3 regions of the Pseudomonas sp. SDO5522_S412 genome follow, and region 3 is predicted to be linked to each of the others. Evidence: predicted binding sites of a transcription regulator. Region 3 holds the regulator's gene; each other region holds the start of a gene.
The links. Region 3 encodes FliA, which starts transcription of late flagellar genes. Its sites were predicted from a motif close to CTAAAGTTTNNNNNNNNNNNGCCGNTAA; they were not measured.
Positions count from the first base shown of each region.

Region 1 (5,440 bases), on a different contig from region 3:
TGAAGCTGTGGCCCTTGGCCTGGAACACCCGGCCATGTTCAATCGGGCCCAACTGGCTGACCGCGCCATCGGCCGGGCTCAACACCGCGCCTGGGGTCTGATCCAGCGGGCGTGCACCGTCTTTCAGTGCGCGGGTGAAGAAGGCGTTGAAGTGCTCGTAAGCGGTCACGTCTTCAACCAGGGCCTGGGACATGTCCACTTGATAACGCTTGGCAAACCAGCTGGTGAACGCATTCTTGAACCAGCGCACGCGGCATTCGGCAATGCAACCGGCCAGACGCGACAGCAGGTGGTGGGGCAGCAAATACTGGCTGAGGATGAACAACTGCTTTTTCATTAACTGTCCTTAAACCTTAAATCTCAACGGGGGTGTCGGGGTGGTTGCCCCATTCGCCCCAGGAACCGGCATAACCTTTGACTCGCGGATAACCGAGCGCCTTGGCCACCAGGTAGGTGAAGCCAGAACGATGGTGAGTCTGGCAGTGGGTGATGATTTCTTTGTCGCGGGTCAGCCCGAGGTCTTCGAGGATCTGCGGCATGTCGCGGCGGATGCGCAGTTGGCGTGCCTTGTCCATGCCGGCGGTCCATTCGAAGTTCACCGCGCCCGGGATGTGTCCACCCTTGGCCGCGAGGACTTTCTCGCCGGAGTATTCCAGCGGGCCACGGGCGTCCCAGATGCCGAGGTCGGCAGCGCCGAGACGGCTTTGCAGGTATTCGCGGGTGGCGGTGGGTTCTTCATGCAACGTCAGGCTGACCGGGCCGCCGGCGCTGGCCGGTACCTCGGTGGACACTGGGTGTTTTTCTTCCAGCCACGCCAGCAGGCCGCCGTCGAGGTAGTGGTACTTCTTGTGGCCGATGACGTCGAGCATCCAGATGAATCGCCCGGCCCAGCCACCGCCTTCGTCGTCATACACCACGTAGGTGGCATCCGGGGTGTGGCCCAGTTCGCCGAACAGCTTTTCAAGATCGGACTTGCCCGGCAGCAGGCCCGGCGCCGGTGGCTGGCCCAGTTGGGTGCGTTTTGGATCAACGAAACGTGCGCCGGGGATATGCCCTTCGGCGTAACGCGCAGCGCTGGTGAGGTCCACCAGGATCAGGTGTTCGGCATCGAGGCGACCGAGCAGGTCACTGGCCTCGATGACCAGCGGCAAGCCAGAGAAGTCAGGCATGTGAGGTCTCCTGGGCATAAAAATTGGGCGCTAAGGGAGGGCGATTGTAGCGCAAGCGTCAGGCACTGCGGTTGGTAAAGCTGTGCAGGGCCTTTTCGATGCATTGGGCGGTTTTGCCGAAGGCCTGCACGGTGGTTTCCGAGAACGGCCCGCCGCCCTGGTCGGCCACCATCAGCATCACCACCCGGCCATTGCAGCTCAGGGAGCGCAGCAGCAGGTGTTCGCCCTTGAACAGGCGGCGCAGTTCCGGCGGCAGCAGTGCCGAGAACTGGGCGTGGTTGTCGGGGTTGAGGCGCACCTGGGCGGACTTGGCCAGCAGGCGTTGCAGCAGGGTGCTTTGCGCCACGTCGAGGCTCATGTGGTCGGCGTCCTTCGGCAGGCCGTCGACTTGATGCACACGCAAGGTGCTCAAGGTTTTGTCCGCCATCAGCAGCATCACCCGTTGCATGCCGCAGGCCACGAGGGCTTCCTTGGCGCAGGTGGTCAGGTGCATGGCATTGGCAAAGCGGCTCGGCTCTACGAGCAATTCGGTGCAGCGCTTGCGCCAGATCGCCAGGGACTCGGCGGTGGGCGGGGGGGCCGGCAGCAAACCGTGGTGAACGCGCTGCACATCCCATGGCCAGATCAACGACAGCGCCGGGTGCCACAGGTCGCGCATCAGGGTGCTGCGGGCGCTGATCGCCGCGTGTTGGTGGGACTGTTGCTGCACTTCGGCCAACGGTTGTTGCAGGTAAAGCGCAGTGAGGTATTGCCAGCGCTGGGTGTGCGGGCAGGTCCAGGACTCCTGCGCCGCCAGCGCCAGGCCGTTGGCCAACAGCACAGTGTTGGCCGGCTGGTTCAGCCAGCGACGCAGGTTCGGGTCGGCATCCAGCAACTGCTGTTGGCGCAACGGCTCGTCTTCACGGGCAATGCTCAGCGCCTTGACCAGCAAGCGTTGTTCCGTCAGCAGCAACGTATAACCCTGGGATACCCAGATCGGCAGGCGCCAGGTGTTGGTCAACCCCAGGCACAGGTCCAGCAGGCGTACGCCGAACAGCTCCTGTTCGACTGTGCGGGCCGATTCACCCTTGTGAATCACCCGCAGCTCCCATTCTTCCAGCAGCTTGGGATAGGCAATCGCCATCGGCCACAGCGGCGAAAGGAACAGCAGGCTGCCCCAGTGAATGTCTTGCCACAACCGCGCCAGGCGGCTGGCGAACAGGCCGCTGGCTTGTTGCGAAGCGTGCTGGCTGATCATCTGCAGCTGGCGCAGAGCCACGGGGATTTCATTCAGCGGCACGGAAGGCAGGCGCCGCAGCAGCTCCTCGGTGCGCTTGAGGCCGAGGCGATTGATCGCCACTTCGAGGTTTTCTGCCGGCTCCGCGAGGCTGCCGTGGGCCTGGTTATTGGCCTCGCGCATCACGCTCAGCACCAGCGCCGGGCTGTTCTGCATCAGCTCTGCAATATCCCGCAACGAACTGCGGTTGTCGCCGATGGCCTTGCAAACCCGGTCGTGGCTCGCCTGTGGAACAGGCAACAGCACATCGTCCAGGCGCTTTATCCAAGCGGCGAGGGTGGCGGGTTTTTGAGTTGGGACTGTCGTTTCATTTGCCATGATTGGGGCGCGATCATCACTTGCGGTCAACACGCCCGGGACGGGCCGAACTGGTTTTTCGCCATAACGGGCTATAGTCTGGCGCAGATTTGCCGATAAGTAGAACAAGAGTTTTCAACTCTTGCGAATATGACCCTGAACCCGACGGCGCAAGTACTCATCCCCTATGGCTAAAATTATCGGCATCATCGTCGTCATCGCGAGCGTGCTCGGCGGATACGTCCTTTCCCACGGCAAGATTGCGGCGCTGATCCAGCCTTTCGAAGTGCTGATTATCGGCGGTGCGGCGTTCGGCGCATTCCTGCAGGCCAACCCCGGCTACATGACGATGCACGTGATCAAGAAGTCGCTGGGCATGTTCAGCTCGCGCTTCTCCCACACCTTCTACCTGGAAGTGTTGGGGCTGATCTACGAGATCCTCAACAAGAGCCGCCGCGAAGGCATGATGGCCATCGAAGGCGACATCGAGGACGCCGCGGCGAGCCCGATTTTCGCCAAGTACCCGGCCGTGCTCAAAGACGAGCGCATGACCGCCTACATCTGTGATTACCTGCGCATCATGTCGTCCGGCAACATGGCGCCCCATGAGCTGGAAGGCCTGTTCGACATGGAACTGTTCAGCCTCAAGGAAGAGCTGGAGCACCCATCCCATGCCGTGACCGGCATCGCCGACGGCATGCCCGGTTTCGGTATTGTTGCCGCGGTGCTCGGGATCGTGGTGACGATGGCCTCCCTCGGTGAAGGCGACCAGAAAGCCATCGGCATGCACGTAGGTGCGGCACTGGTAGGTACCTTCTTCGGTATTCTCGCGGCCTACGGTTTCTTCGGCCCGCTGGCCACGTCCCTGGCCCACGATGCCAAGGAAGAAGTGAATCTGTACGAAGCCATCAAGGCCTGCCTGGTGGCTTCGGCTTCCGGCATGCCGCCATCGCTGGCGGTGGAGTTCGGGCGCAAGGTTCTGTATCCGAAGCACCGTCCAAGCTTCGCTGAGCTGGAACAAGCGGTTCGCGGTCGCTAAGCCATGGAAAACAACCAGCCGATCATCATCAAGCGCGTCAAGCGCTTCGCTGCGGGGCACCATGGCGGCGCCTGGAAAATCGCCTTCGCCGACTTTGCGACGGCGATGATGGCGTTCTTCCTGGTGCTGTGGCTGATGTCCACCGCCACGCCGGAACAGAAGATCGCCATCGCCGGTTACTTCAAGGACCCCATCGGTTTCTCCGAGAGCGGCACGCCTTTTGTGATCGACCTCGGTGGTTCGCCGCAACTGGCGCCAGAGCGCACCATCAACCCGGAAATCAAGACCGACTCGCCCCAGGAAAAGATCCCGATCGAGCGCGACACCGTCGAGAGCATGGCCGAACAGGTCGAGCAGGAACGCCTGGAATTGCTGCTGCAGGAACTGCAAACCAAGGTTGAGGAAAACCCGCAACTGCTGAAGTTCAAGGACCAGATTTCCTTCGAGATCACCCCGGATGGCTTGCGCATCCAGATCACGGACGCCGCCAACCGGCCGATGTTCGATTCCGGCAGTGCACGCTTGAAGCCGTACTTTGAAGACATCCTGCTGGCCATGGCCGACACCATCAAGGCGGTGCCGAACAAGATCAGCATCAGCGGCCACACCGACGCCAAGCCGTATGCAGGCCAGGGCGACTTCGGCAACTGGGAGCTCTCGGCCAACCGGGCCAATGCCGCGCGCCGTGCACTGGTGGCCGGCAGCTATCCGGACCCGCAAGTGGCACGGGTGGTGGGGTTTGCTTCCTCGCAGCTGTTTGATCCCAAGGATCCGTTCAATCCGATCAACCGACGCATCGATATCGTCGTGCTGACCAAAAAGGCCCAGCGTGCAATTGAAGGTGACCCGCCTGCGACGCCACCGGTACCGACCCAGGGTGAAGGCGCGCCGGGCGAAGTGCCGGCAGACCCGAACGCACTGCCGCCGGAGCAGGAGCCGCTGCCAGCCCATGAGCTGCGGCAGAAGCTGAACCTGTTTGACGATGGCGGTGTGAAGGATCCGACTCAGCCAGCCACTGGCTCGTAAGCAGGTACAAAAAGGCCGCGATGATCGCGGCCTTTTTGTATCTGCTACATCCTGTAGGAGCGAGCTTGCTCGCGATGGACGTTAACGATGACGCGTGCTCTCTGAATGCACGCGGCGCCCTCAAGCTTTTCGCGAGCAAGCTCGCTCCTACATGTTAATAGCTGGTCTCGGGCAAGCTGGCGATGATCGAGCGATAGCTGTTCATTCGCTGCTGCTGCACGCGGCCGTCTTCCAGTGCCTTGAGCAGGGCGCAACCCGGCTCGCGGTCATGTTTGCAGTCACGGAAGCGGCAGGTGCCGATCAAGTCGTTGAACTCGATAAAGCCCGCTTCAACATCGGCACGGCTCACATGGCCCAGGCCGAATTCACGGATGCCGGGGGAGTCGATCAACTCGCCGCCGCCCGGAAAGTGGAACAATCGCGCGGTGGTGGTGGTGTGGGTGCCCTGGCCGGACAGCTCCGACAGCGGGCCAACACGGGTTTCGACTTCCGGCAACAGGCTGTTGACCAGAGACGACTTGCCCACACCCGACTGGCCGACGAACACGCTGATGCGCCCGTCCAGTTCAGTCTGTAACTGTTCCATGCCATTGCCGTGATGCGCCGAGACTTCCAGCACCGGGTAGCCGAGGG
Region 1 is NZ_JBSVWQ010000076.1:17,591-23,030, reverse strand. It holds gene asd (archaetidylserine decarboxylase) at 1-337, opposite strand, end outside; gene ACW9I6_RS17065 (rhodanese-like domain-containing protein) at 354-1,169, opposite strand; gene ACW9I6_RS17060 (HDOD domain-containing protein) at 1,228-2,763, opposite strand; gene motA (flagellar motor stator protein MotA) at 2,930-3,781, shown strand; gene motB (flagellar motor protein MotB) at 3,785-4,807, shown strand; partial or broken gene ACW9I6_RS17045 (outer membrane lipoprotein carrier protein LolA) at 4,828-4,959, shown strand; gene rsgA (small ribosomal subunit biogenesis GTPase RsgA) at 4,962-5,440, opposite strand, start outside.
Region 1: the regulator FliA is predicted to act here: its motif matches at 2,835-2,862, upstream of motA (flagellar motor stator protein MotA).

Region 2 (5,440 bases), on a different contig from region 3:
AATTGAAGGAAGACCTTATGAAACCCGATACGTTGATTCGCAACCCTTGCGCCAAACCTGTGGTGTCCTCAGTTGTGGTTGCCTGTGATGCCGCCGGTGCGTGGGCGGTGGTCGGTGACTTTGGCGGATTTGATCGATTCATCCCCGCCTTGTCCCACATCGAAATCACTGGTGCGGGCGCGGGATCGCTGCGCAAGAAGTTCTTCCACGATGGACACCTGGTGGTGGAGCAACTCAACAGCCGCGACGAGCAGGCCATGCGCATGACCTGGACCACGATCTACAACACCTTGGGCGTAGCACGGTTGTGGGCCGCCATGGATGTCGAACCGTTGGGAGCAGGATCCTCACGGGTGACCTGGACGATCATCGCCGAGCCGGTTGAACCTGGCGCGGAGGGATTTGAGCCGTTTGTGCAGGCATTCGCCGACGGTGCGCTGGCGAATGTGCGAGCGATGTTTGGCTAAAGGAGACAGGAGCGAGCAGGCTCGCTCCTGTGTGTTCATCGATCAGATTTTGAAACTGTCGACCAACTGCTTCAGGCGGTTGGCCTGTTGAGACAAGGCGTCGCAATCCTTCAAGGTTTCGTTGAGGTTGGCCACGCCCTGCTGGTTCAGCAGGTTGATCTGGTTGATGTCGACGTTGAGGGTTTCCACCACGGCGGTCTGTTCCTCGGTGGCGGCCGCTACCGACTGGTTCATCCCGTCGATCTCGACGATCCGCTGCGTCACGCTGACCAGGCGTTCACCGGCCTGGTTGGCGACCTCGACGCTTTCTTCACTCGAGGTCTGGCTGGCGTTCATCGTGGTCACGGCCTCACGCGAGCCAATCTGCAGCGAGGTGATCATTTTGTGGATCTCTTCTGCCGACTCCTGGGTGCGGTGCGCCAGGTTGCGTACTTCATCCGCCACCACGGCAAACCCACGCCCGGCCTCACCGGCACGTGCAGCTTCAATCGCGGCGTTGAGGGCCAACAGGTTGGTTTGCTGGGAGATGCCTTTGATCACGTCCAGGATGTGGCCGATGTTGTCGGTGCTGGCGTTCAGGGTTTCAATCTGCGTGCAGGACAGGCTGATTTTTTGCGAAAGCTCCGACATCGCCAGGATGGTTTTCTCAACCACCTTGCGCCCATCATCGGCCTGCTCACTGGCACCGCTGGCGTGTTGCGAAGCATCAGCAGCGTTGCGCGCGATTTCCTGCGTGGCGGCCCCCAGTTCGTTGATCGCTGCGGCCACGCTGTTGGTGCGCGCGCTTTGTTCGTCGGAACCGATGATCGACGCGTTGGACGAGGCCATTACTCGCTGGGACAGGTCGTGCACCTGGCGCGTCGCCGAGGAAACTTCGGAAATTGACGCGTGAATACGCTCGACGAATTGGTTGAAGGCACTGCCCAAGTCACCGAACTCGTCCTTGCTTTCCACTGTCAGGCGGCGGGTGAGGTCACCCTCGCCCTGGGCGATGTCCTGCATGGCGCGGCCCATGGTGGTCAGCGGGCGCATCAAGACCTGGATCAGGACGCTCAGGAACACGGCAATGGCGGCAACCGCAATGAACATGGCGATCAATGCCGAGGTACGGAACTTACCCAGCGGTGCGTAGGCTTTGTCTTTGTCGATCGACAGGCCGATGTACCAGTCGGCATTCGGCAACCCGCTGATAGGGGTGAAGGACAAAATCCGTTCCTGGCCATTCAAGACCACTTCCTGGCTGAGCTTCTCGATGCGCACGTTGGTGCCGGGATAGATGTCCTTGAGGTTCTTCATCACCTGGTCCTGGTCCGGGCTGACAATCACCTGACCATCACCGCTGACCAGGAATGCATGGCCGATGCCGCCGAAATCCACCGAGTTGATGATCTTCACCAGGGTTTGCAGGCTCAGGTCACCGCCGACCACGCCAAGCAGTTCGCCATTCTTTTTCACCGGCATCGCGATGGTCACGATCAGCCCGCCTACCGCAGCCATGTAGGGCGGTGTAAGCATGGTCTTGTCGGCTGCGACAGCTTGCTTGTACCAGGGACGCTGACGCGGATCGTAGCCGTCGGGCATTTTGGCGTCGGGACGCTGGGTGAACACGCCGTTGGTGGAACCGACGTAGGTGAACTGGAAGTTGGAGGTAAATGCCGACTGGTCGACCAACCCCGGAAGATCGGCAGAGCTGCCTTGATGGGCCACGTTTTGCGCGAGGCTTTCCAGTACCAGCACCCGCCCGCTGAGCCAGTTCTGCACGCTACTGGCGGTGAGTTCACCGGATTGCTGAATGGACGACTCCAGGTTTTGCCGGATGGTATTGCGCTGCAAGTAGTCGTTGTAGAACGTGAATAACGCGAAGGCCAGAACCACTACGCCTGACGCGGCCAACAGAATTTTATGACTGAACTTGAGATTCATTTCATTGACTTCTTTTTGCCAAAAGGGGGTGAGCGTGCCGGATGCAACATTCCATGTAACGGTATAGGCAGACTCTGCGACTGCTCTATTTCGGTGCACGCATGGCTCGTCAGGCTTTCGGCCAAGGCAGGATAAATCTTAGGAATTTGTGAGAAGCATCTGCTTTTAATGTCAGAAACCGACCAGTGGTAGCGCTCTAACGTCAGGAGTTGCAAAATTTTTCAGGCTTGTCGACAATGCGACTAATTATCATTTGTGACGCTTTGCCAGGCCGTGTGAATGCCCTCATCCGAGTACGCAGTACAGACGCTTTACAGCAACCATCATGGCTGGCTGAACACTTGGCTGCGCAGCCGTCTGGGTAACGCAGCGGATGCGGCGGACCTGGCCCAGGACACGTTCGTGCGGCTGCTGCAAAAAACCGAACGTTTCGAACTCAAGGCCCCTCGCGCTTTCCTGCGCACTATCGCGCGGGGCCTGGTGATCGATCATTGGCGTCGCGAAGAAATCGAGCGCGCCTACCTGGAGTCCATCGCGCATTTGCCCGAAGCCTTGGCGCCGAGTGCTGAAGAACGTGCGTTGATTCTGGAATTGCTGGAGTCCATCGCCCGGCTTCTGGACGGACTCAAGCCCAAGGTACGCAAGGCGTTTCTACTGGCTCAATGCGACGGCCTGACTTACAAGCAGATTGCGCAGCAGATGGGTGTATCACTGCGCTCGGTGGAGCGCTATGTCGCCGAGGCGCTTTATCACTGTTATGTGCTGCGGTATGAGGCATGACCTCGATGGATAACACAGCGCGCGCAGGAATCGACCCGCAGGTGGTCAAGCAGGCCATCAGCTGGATGCTGCGTCTGCGTAACAATCGCGCCAATGTCCGCCTGAAGGCGCAGTGCGAGCACTGGCGCGAGGCTCATCATGAACACGAGTTGGCCTGGCAACGCGTGCAGGCACTGCAGCATGAATTAAGCAGCCAGTTGGCGGCGATTCCCGGGGCCCATGTGGCGCTGGAGAACAGTGCCCAGCGCCTTGGGCGCCGGCAGGCATTGAAGGTATTGTCCGGCGTGCTGTTGATGGGTTCGGCGGCCTGGGTCAGCCGAGACCTCACCGGCTGGCAGCGTTGGACCTCTGACCTGGCTACCACCACTGGCGAACGCCGTAGCGTGCAACTACCGGATGGCACGCGCCTGCAGCTCAATACCGATAGCGCAGTGGACCTCGACTTCAACCCGCAACAACGCTTGATCACATTGGTGCGTGGGGAAATCCTGGTGACCTGCGGCGCCGCGGCGACCGCCCCCCTGCTGGTTCGCACCCGCCATGGTTTGTTCGAAGGAATAGACGGGCGATTTGTGGTGCGCCAGGACAGCGATTGCACACGCCTGAGCGTCGCGTCAGGCAACGTGGCGATTCATTCACCGCATACCGCCGACGGGCTTTTCACTCAAGTGCATGCAGGAGAAAGCTATCTGGTGCGTCAGAATGCGGCCGCTCTGGCGCCGCCTTCGGATATGGATACAGGGGCCTGGGCCGACGGGTTGATCGTCACCCGCAACATGCGTCTTGCCGACTTCCTGGCGGAGGTAGGGCGCTATCGCCATGGTTATCTGGGCTGCTCGAGCGATATCGCAGATTTGCGCTTGTCTGGTGTTTTTCGCCTGGAGGACACCGAGAAACTATTGGCGATCCTTCCGCAGACGCTGCCTGTGCGCCTGCGCTATCGCACCCGCTGGTGGGTGAGCCTGGAGCGTCAGGCCTGATTATTTTTGGCGTGCCTGATTTATTTTTGGCGGCTTTTTTCCGTGAGTCCGGCTTAGACAGTAAGCAATTCAATCTGCCTTCAGCGACCTCTACGGATCTCGATAATGACTGTGCGTTTTTTCAGCAACTCTCCCTCTTCCTACCCTTTGCTCGGCAAAGCCGTACGCGCAGCATTGCTGTCGACCACGATGAGCATCGGCTTGCTGCCAGTGGCCGGTGTCGCGGCTGATAGCGGGGTCGAACGTATCAGCCAGCGCTATGACATCCCGGCAGGCGCGCTGAGCGATGTGCTCAATCAGTTTGCCCGTCAGGCAGGCATCACCCTTTCCAGCACGCCTGCGCAGACTCAGGGCCGCCAGTCTCCCGGGCTGCACGGGGAGTACTCGGCCGAACAGGGCCTGAGCCAATTGCTCAACGGCTCAGGCTTGCAGGCGCAGGCGCAGGACGACGTGAGTTTCGTGTTGCAGGTCCAGCCCGAGAGCGAGGCGCTGACCTTGCCGACCACCGACATCAAAGGCTTCGCCCTGGGTAATGCCCTGGGCAGCATGGAAGGCTACAACGCGACCCACAGCCAGATCGCCACCAAGACCAGTACCGCGCTGCTGGAAACGTCTCAGACGGTTTCAGTGGTGACCCGCGAGCAGATGGACGACCAAGGCTCGCAAACCGTTGCCCAGGCCATGCGTTACACCCCTGGCGTGCTGACCAACCCTTATGGCGCCACTCACCGCTATGACTATGTGGCGATGCGTGGTTTCAACGACGGTTCGGTGGATAACATCTACCTGGACGGTTTGAAATCCATGGGTGACAGCGGAACCTACAGCACCATGCAGGTGGACCCGTATTTCCTCGAGCGCGTAGATATCCTCAAAGGACCGTCATCGGTGCTCTACGGGCGCAGCTCGCCGGGTGGGCTGGTGGCGTTGACCAGCAAGAAGCCATTGTTTGAGCCATACCATCAGGTCCAGGCCACGATAGGTTCCCAAGGGCAGCGAGGCATGGGTTTCGACTTCAGCGGCCCGGTGGATGACGACAAGCGCATTGCTTACCGACTGACCGGGCTTGCAGACAAGTCCGACACGCAATTCGACCATGCCAAGGAAAAACGCTACGCGCTGGCACCCACCTTGAGCATCGACTTTACCGATGACACATCCCTCACACTCCAGGCTTACCTGCAGCATGACCCCGACGGTGGCTACCACGGAGGCATGCCGGCAGATGGCGCGCTGCATCAGCGCAACGGCCAGCGGATCTCCAATCACTTCTTCGAAGGCGAGCCGGGC
Region 2 is NZ_JBSVWQ010000052.1:2,687-8,126, reverse strand. It holds gene ACW9I6_RS13765 (SRPBCC family protein) at 18-467, shown strand; gene ACW9I6_RS13760 (methyl-accepting chemotaxis protein) at 510-2,390, opposite strand; gene ACW9I6_RS13755 (sigma-70 family RNA polymerase sigma factor) at 2,670-3,170, shown strand; gene ACW9I6_RS13750 (FecR domain-containing protein) at 3,167-4,150, shown strand; gene ACW9I6_RS13745 (TonB-dependent siderophore receptor) at 4,256-5,440, shown strand, end outside.
Region 2: the regulator FliA is predicted to act here: its motif matches at 2,505-2,532, upstream of ACW9I6_RS13760 (methyl-accepting chemotaxis protein).

Region 3 (5,440 bases):
CCATCCGGTGATCCTGCTGGTGGCTGGCCCCGTCCGGGCGATGTTGTCGCGGTTTGGACGCCTGGCTATACCGAATTTGCACGTATTGGCTTACCAGGAAATTCCTGACAATAAGCAAGTGACTATCGTCGCGACAGTAGGGCCCAACGGCTGAGGTAGTGGGATATGCAAGTGAAGCGTTTTTTCGCCGCCGATATGCGTCAGGCCATGAAACTGGTACGTGATGAGTTGGGCGCCGACGCTGCGATTATCGGTAACCGTCGTATTGCCGGCGGTGTGGAGCTGACGGCTGCCCTGGATTACAAACCCTCGGCCCTGGCGCCGCGCGTGCCGAACATGGAACTGGAAGACGAGCTGCGCAAGACCGCTTCACGCATTGTCTCGGCCCAGGCTGAACTGAGCATGCGTGGCGACAGCGACGCCTCCACCAATCGCCAGCTGTTTGCCGGGCTGCCGTTGACCGCGTCCGAGCCGCTGGTAGAGCCGACTTTTGTTGAACCACCGCGTCCTGCTGCGCCAGCCCCGGCGCCGGCGGTAGACCAGCGGGTGTTCGACTCGATGCGTTTCGAACTCAACGGCCTGCGTGAACTGCTGGAAGTGCAGCTGGGTTCGCTGGCCTGGAACCAGTTGCAGGGCAGCCAGCCACAACAGGCCAACCTGTGGCGTCGCCTGCAACGCATTGGCCTTTCCGGCCCGTTGTCCCGCGACCTGCTGCAACTGACCACGCAAATTGAAGAACCTCGCCAGGCCTGGCGCATGCTCCTGGCCCACCTGGCGCGGATGATCGTCACCCCGGAAATCGAACCCCTGGAAGAAGGCGGTGTGATTGCCATGGTCGGCCCGGCCGGCATGGGCAAGACCACCACCCTGGCCAAGCTGGCCGCACGTTACGTGCTCAAGTACGGCGCCCAGAACATCGCGCTGGTGAGCATGGACAGCTACCGCATCGGCGCCCAGGAACAACTCAAGACCCTGGGCCGCATCCTCAATGTGCCGGTGACCCACGTCGACCCGGGCCAGTCCCTGGCCAACGCCCTCGACCCATTGCTGCGCAAGCGCGTAGTGCTGATCGACACCGCCGGCCTGCAAGCCAGCGACCCGGCCCTGCGCATGCAGCTGGAAAGCCTGGCCGGGCGCGGGATCAAATCCAGAAACTATTTGGTGCTTGCCACTACCAGCCAGAAGCAGGTATTGACCGCCGCCTACCACAGCTACAAGCGCTGCGGGCTGGCGGGTTGCATCCTGACTAAACTGGATGAGACGGCAAGCCTGGGCGAAGTATTGAGCCTGGCAATCAGTCATGAATTACCGGTCGCCTACCTGACCGACGGGCCGCGAATCCCGGATGATCTGCATCTGCCGCGCCGTCATCAGTTGGTCAGCCGGGCTGTCAGCGTGCAAATGCAGGAAGAACCCAGTGAGGAAGCTATGGCTGACATGTTTGCTGACCTCTACCACAGCCCGAACAAGCGAGTTGGGTGAGGCATCATGGCTTTCTATTTAAAAATGACAGTGAAAAGTATCTACATCGATGGCCTGCCAGCAGTTCGCGCGGCCAACTTATGTAGCCTGCGTCTAAGCAAGACAAGGTAAAGAAATAAAATGGGCAGCATGCATCCCGTACAGGTGATCGCGGTGACCGGCGGCAAAGGTGGCGTCGGGAAAACTAACGTGTCAGTGAATTTGTCCCTGGCCCTGGCAGAGCTTGGCCGTCGCGTCATGCTGCTGGATGCTGACCTGGGGCTGGCGAACGTCGACGTTCTGCTGGGACTGACGCCCAAACATACCCTGGCCGATGTCATCGAAGGCCGCTGTGAGCTGCGCGACGTACTGTTGCAAGGCCCCGGCGGGATTCGCATCGTGCCGGCCGCTTCCGGCACCCAGAGCATGGTGCACCTGAGTCCGGCGCAACATGCCGGCCTGATTCAGGCGTTCAGCGACATTGGCGACAACCTCGACGTACTGGTGATCGACACCGCCGCCGGGATCGGCGAGTCGGTGGTCAGTTTCGTGCGCGCAGCGCAGGAAGTGTTGCTGGTGGTGTGCGACGAACCCACCTCGATCACCGACGCCTACGCCCTGATCAAACTGCTCAACCGCGACTACGGCATGAACCGCTTCCGCGTGCTGGCCAACATGGCCCAAAGCCCGCAGGAAGGGCGGAATCTGTTCGCCAAGTTGACCAAGGTCACGGATCGCTTCCTCGATGTCGCCTTACAATACGTTGGCGCAGTTCCTTACGACGAGTGTGTGCGCAAGGCCGTGCAAAAGCAGCGTGCGGTCTATGAAGCGTTCCCTCGTTCGAAGTGCGCATTGGCGTTCAAGGCTATTGCCCAGAAGGTCGATACCTGGCCGTTGCCCGCCAATCCCCGGGGGCATCTGGAGTTTTTCGTCGAGCGATTGGTGCATCAGACGAGCGCAGGACCGGTGCTATGACAGCCAGCGGCTACAACCTTTACAAGAAGTCGGCACGTGACAGTCAAGTCGAATTGATCGAGCGCTATGCGCCCCTGGTCAAGCGCATTGCCTATCACCTGCTGGCGCGCTTGCCTGCCAGCGTGCAGGTCGAGGACTTGATCCAGGCCGGGATGATCGGCCTGCTTGAAGTGTCGACCAAGTACGACGCGAGCAAGGGCGCGAGTTTCGAGACATACGCGGGTATCCGTATCCGTGGGGCCATGCTCGATGAAGTGCGTAAAGGTGATTGGGCGCCGCGATCAGTGCACCGCAATACGCGGATGGTGAGTGACGCAATTCGCTCAATTGAAGCAAAAACCGGTCGCGACGCTAAAGATCATGAAGTTGCGGCCGAACTCCAATTGAGTCTCGACGATTACTACGGGATTTTGAACGATACCTTGGGCAGCCGGCTGTTCAGTTTCGACGACCTTTTACAGGACGGCGAACATGAAGGGCTGCACGAGGACGGCGCGAGTGCCCATCTCGAACCGTCACGGGACCTGGAAGATGAACGCTTCCAGAGCGCGCTGGCGGACGCGATAGCCAATTTGCCGGAGCGTGAGCGACTGGTGTTGGCGCTGTACTACGACGAAGAGCTGAACCTCAAGGAAATCGGTGAGGTCCTGGGGGTCAGCGAATCGCGGGTCAGCCAGTTACACAGCCAGTGCGCGGCCCGCTTGCGGGGGCGTTTGGGAGAGTGGCGAGCGCGCTGACAGGCAGTGTGGGGACACTGCGAACGATACCGTCCAGGCCCTGCGCCCGGACGGGCTTGGCCCGTGGTGCGCCCCCGGTAGTCCTTTTTGTGTAACGCCTGTTGATTGATATGGCGCGCCCAGGTGCTGGGCGCGTTTAAGACTGCTTGGAGGTCGAATTGGACAAGAACATGAAAATCCTCATCGTTGATGACTTCTCAACGATGCGGCGGATCATAAAAAACCTGTTGCGTGACCTTGGGTTCACTAACACGGTCGAGGCGGATGACGGTATTACGGCGATTCCGATCCTCAACAGCGGGAGCATCGACTTTCTGGTAACGGACTGGAACATGCCGGGCATGACCGGTATCGATCTGCTGCGCCACGTGCGCGCTGATGAAAAACTGCGCAGCCTGCCTGTGCTGATGGTGACCGCTGAAGCCAAGCGTGAACAGATCATCGAAGCCGCCCAGGCCGGGGTCAACGGCTACGTGGTCAAGCCATTCACTGCACTGGCCTTGAAAGAGAAGATCGAAAAGATCTTCGAACGCATCGGTCATTGATGCTGCCACGGGGGAGCTATGGAGCATAAAGAATCATCGCAGGCCGACTTTGAGTCGACCCTGAAAAAACATGCTCATCAACTCGTCGAAAGCCTTGAAAGAGGCCAGTTCGGCGACGCGGTGCAGTTGATCCATGAGCTCAACCAGACCCGTGACCGCGGCCTGTACCAGGAAGTGGGCAAGCTCACCCGTGAGTTGCACAGTGCGATAGTCAATTTTCAGATTGACCCGCACATGCCCCAGGCCGAGGAAATCTCGCAGATCACGGATGCCACCGAACGCCTGTCCTACGTGGTCAGGCTGACTGAGGCGGCGGCCAACCGCACCATGGACCTGGTGGAAAACGCCACGCCTCTGGTCAACGGTATGGCCAGTGAAGCCAAGGCCCTGAGCACTGACTGGGGCCGGTTCATGCGTCGGGAAGTGGGCGCTGAGGAGTTTCGTGAGTTGGCGCGTCGGGTCGAGGGCTTTTTGTCCCGCAGCGAGCAGGAAAACCGCACGGTTTCCAGCAACCTCAATGACATTCTGCTGGCCCAGGATTACCAGGACCTCACCGGTCAGGTGATCAAGCGTGTGACCCAACTGGTCACCGAAGTGGAAAGCAACCTGCTCAAACTGGTGTTGATGGCGGGCCAGGTCGACCGGTTTGCCGGCATCGAACATGACCGCGCAGCGATCCTTTCTGAAAAAGATCCACAAAAACACCTCGCCAAGGGTGAAGGTCCGCAGATTCATGCCGATAAACGTGAAGACGTTGTATCCGGGCAAGACGACGTAGACGATTTGCTGTCCAGTTTAGGCTTCTAAGGAGCACACCCATGAGCTTCGGCGCCGATGAAGAAATCCTTCAGGATTTCCTTGTAGAGGCCGGCGAAATTTTAGAGCAACTGTCCGAACAACTGGTCGAGCTGGAAAGCCGACCGGATGATGCGAACCTGCTCAATGCAATTTTTCGCGGTTTTCATACTGTAAAAGGGGGCGCCGGCTTCCTCCAGCTCCACGAGCTGGTGGAGTGCTGTCACATCGCCGAGAACGTGTTCGACATCCTGCGCAAGGGTGAGCGGCACGTCGACTCGGAACTGATGGACGTGATCCTGGAAGCACTGGACGCGGTCAACGGCATGTTCAGTGAAGTGCGCGAGCGCGCACCGATCACTGCCGCCACGCCGGAACTGCTGGCCGCCCTGGCGCGCCTGGCGGAACCTGCGGCCAACGCTCCCGTGGTGGAAGCAGTGGCTGAGCCGGTTGCCGAGCCTGCGGGCGACGTGACCGACAGCGAATTTGAACAACTGCTGGACTCGCTGAACGCCGTCAAGGCCGAAGCCGAAGCGCCGGCAGCCAGTGCGCCGGCCATGGTGCCGACCACCGAAGACATTACCGACGCCGAGTTCGAGTCGTTGCTCGACCAGTTGCACGGCAAGGGCCAGTTTGCCCCGGACGCGGTGGCCGCAGCGCCAGCGCCAACGGAAGCCGCGGCGCCCGTCAGCAATGAAATCACCGACGACGAATTTGAAGCGCTGCTGGACCAGTTGCACGGCAAAGGCTCGTTTGCCGCCGAGGCTCTGCCGGAAGTCGCTGCAACGGCCGCCGCGCCTGCGGCACCCGCTGCTGCGCCGGCCGCCGATGGACTGATCTCCGATCACGAATTCGAAGCCCTGCTGGATGAACTGCACGGCAAGGGCAAGTTCACCGAAGTGGTCGGCGCTGCTGCACCGGCTGCTG
Region 3 is NZ_JBSVWQ010000079.1:17,871-23,310, reverse strand. It holds gene flhA (flagellar biosynthesis protein FlhA) at 1-154, shown strand, start outside; gene flhF (flagellar biosynthesis protein FlhF) at 166-1,482, shown strand; gene fleN (flagellar synthesis regulator FleN) at 1,603-2,436, shown strand; gene fliA (RNA polymerase sigma factor FliA) at 2,433-3,173, shown strand; gene ACW9I6_RS17365 (chemotaxis response regulator CheY) at 3,344-3,718, shown strand; gene ACW9I6_RS17360 (protein phosphatase CheZ) at 3,737-4,525, shown strand; gene ACW9I6_RS17355 (chemotaxis protein CheA) at 4,537-5,440, shown strand, end outside.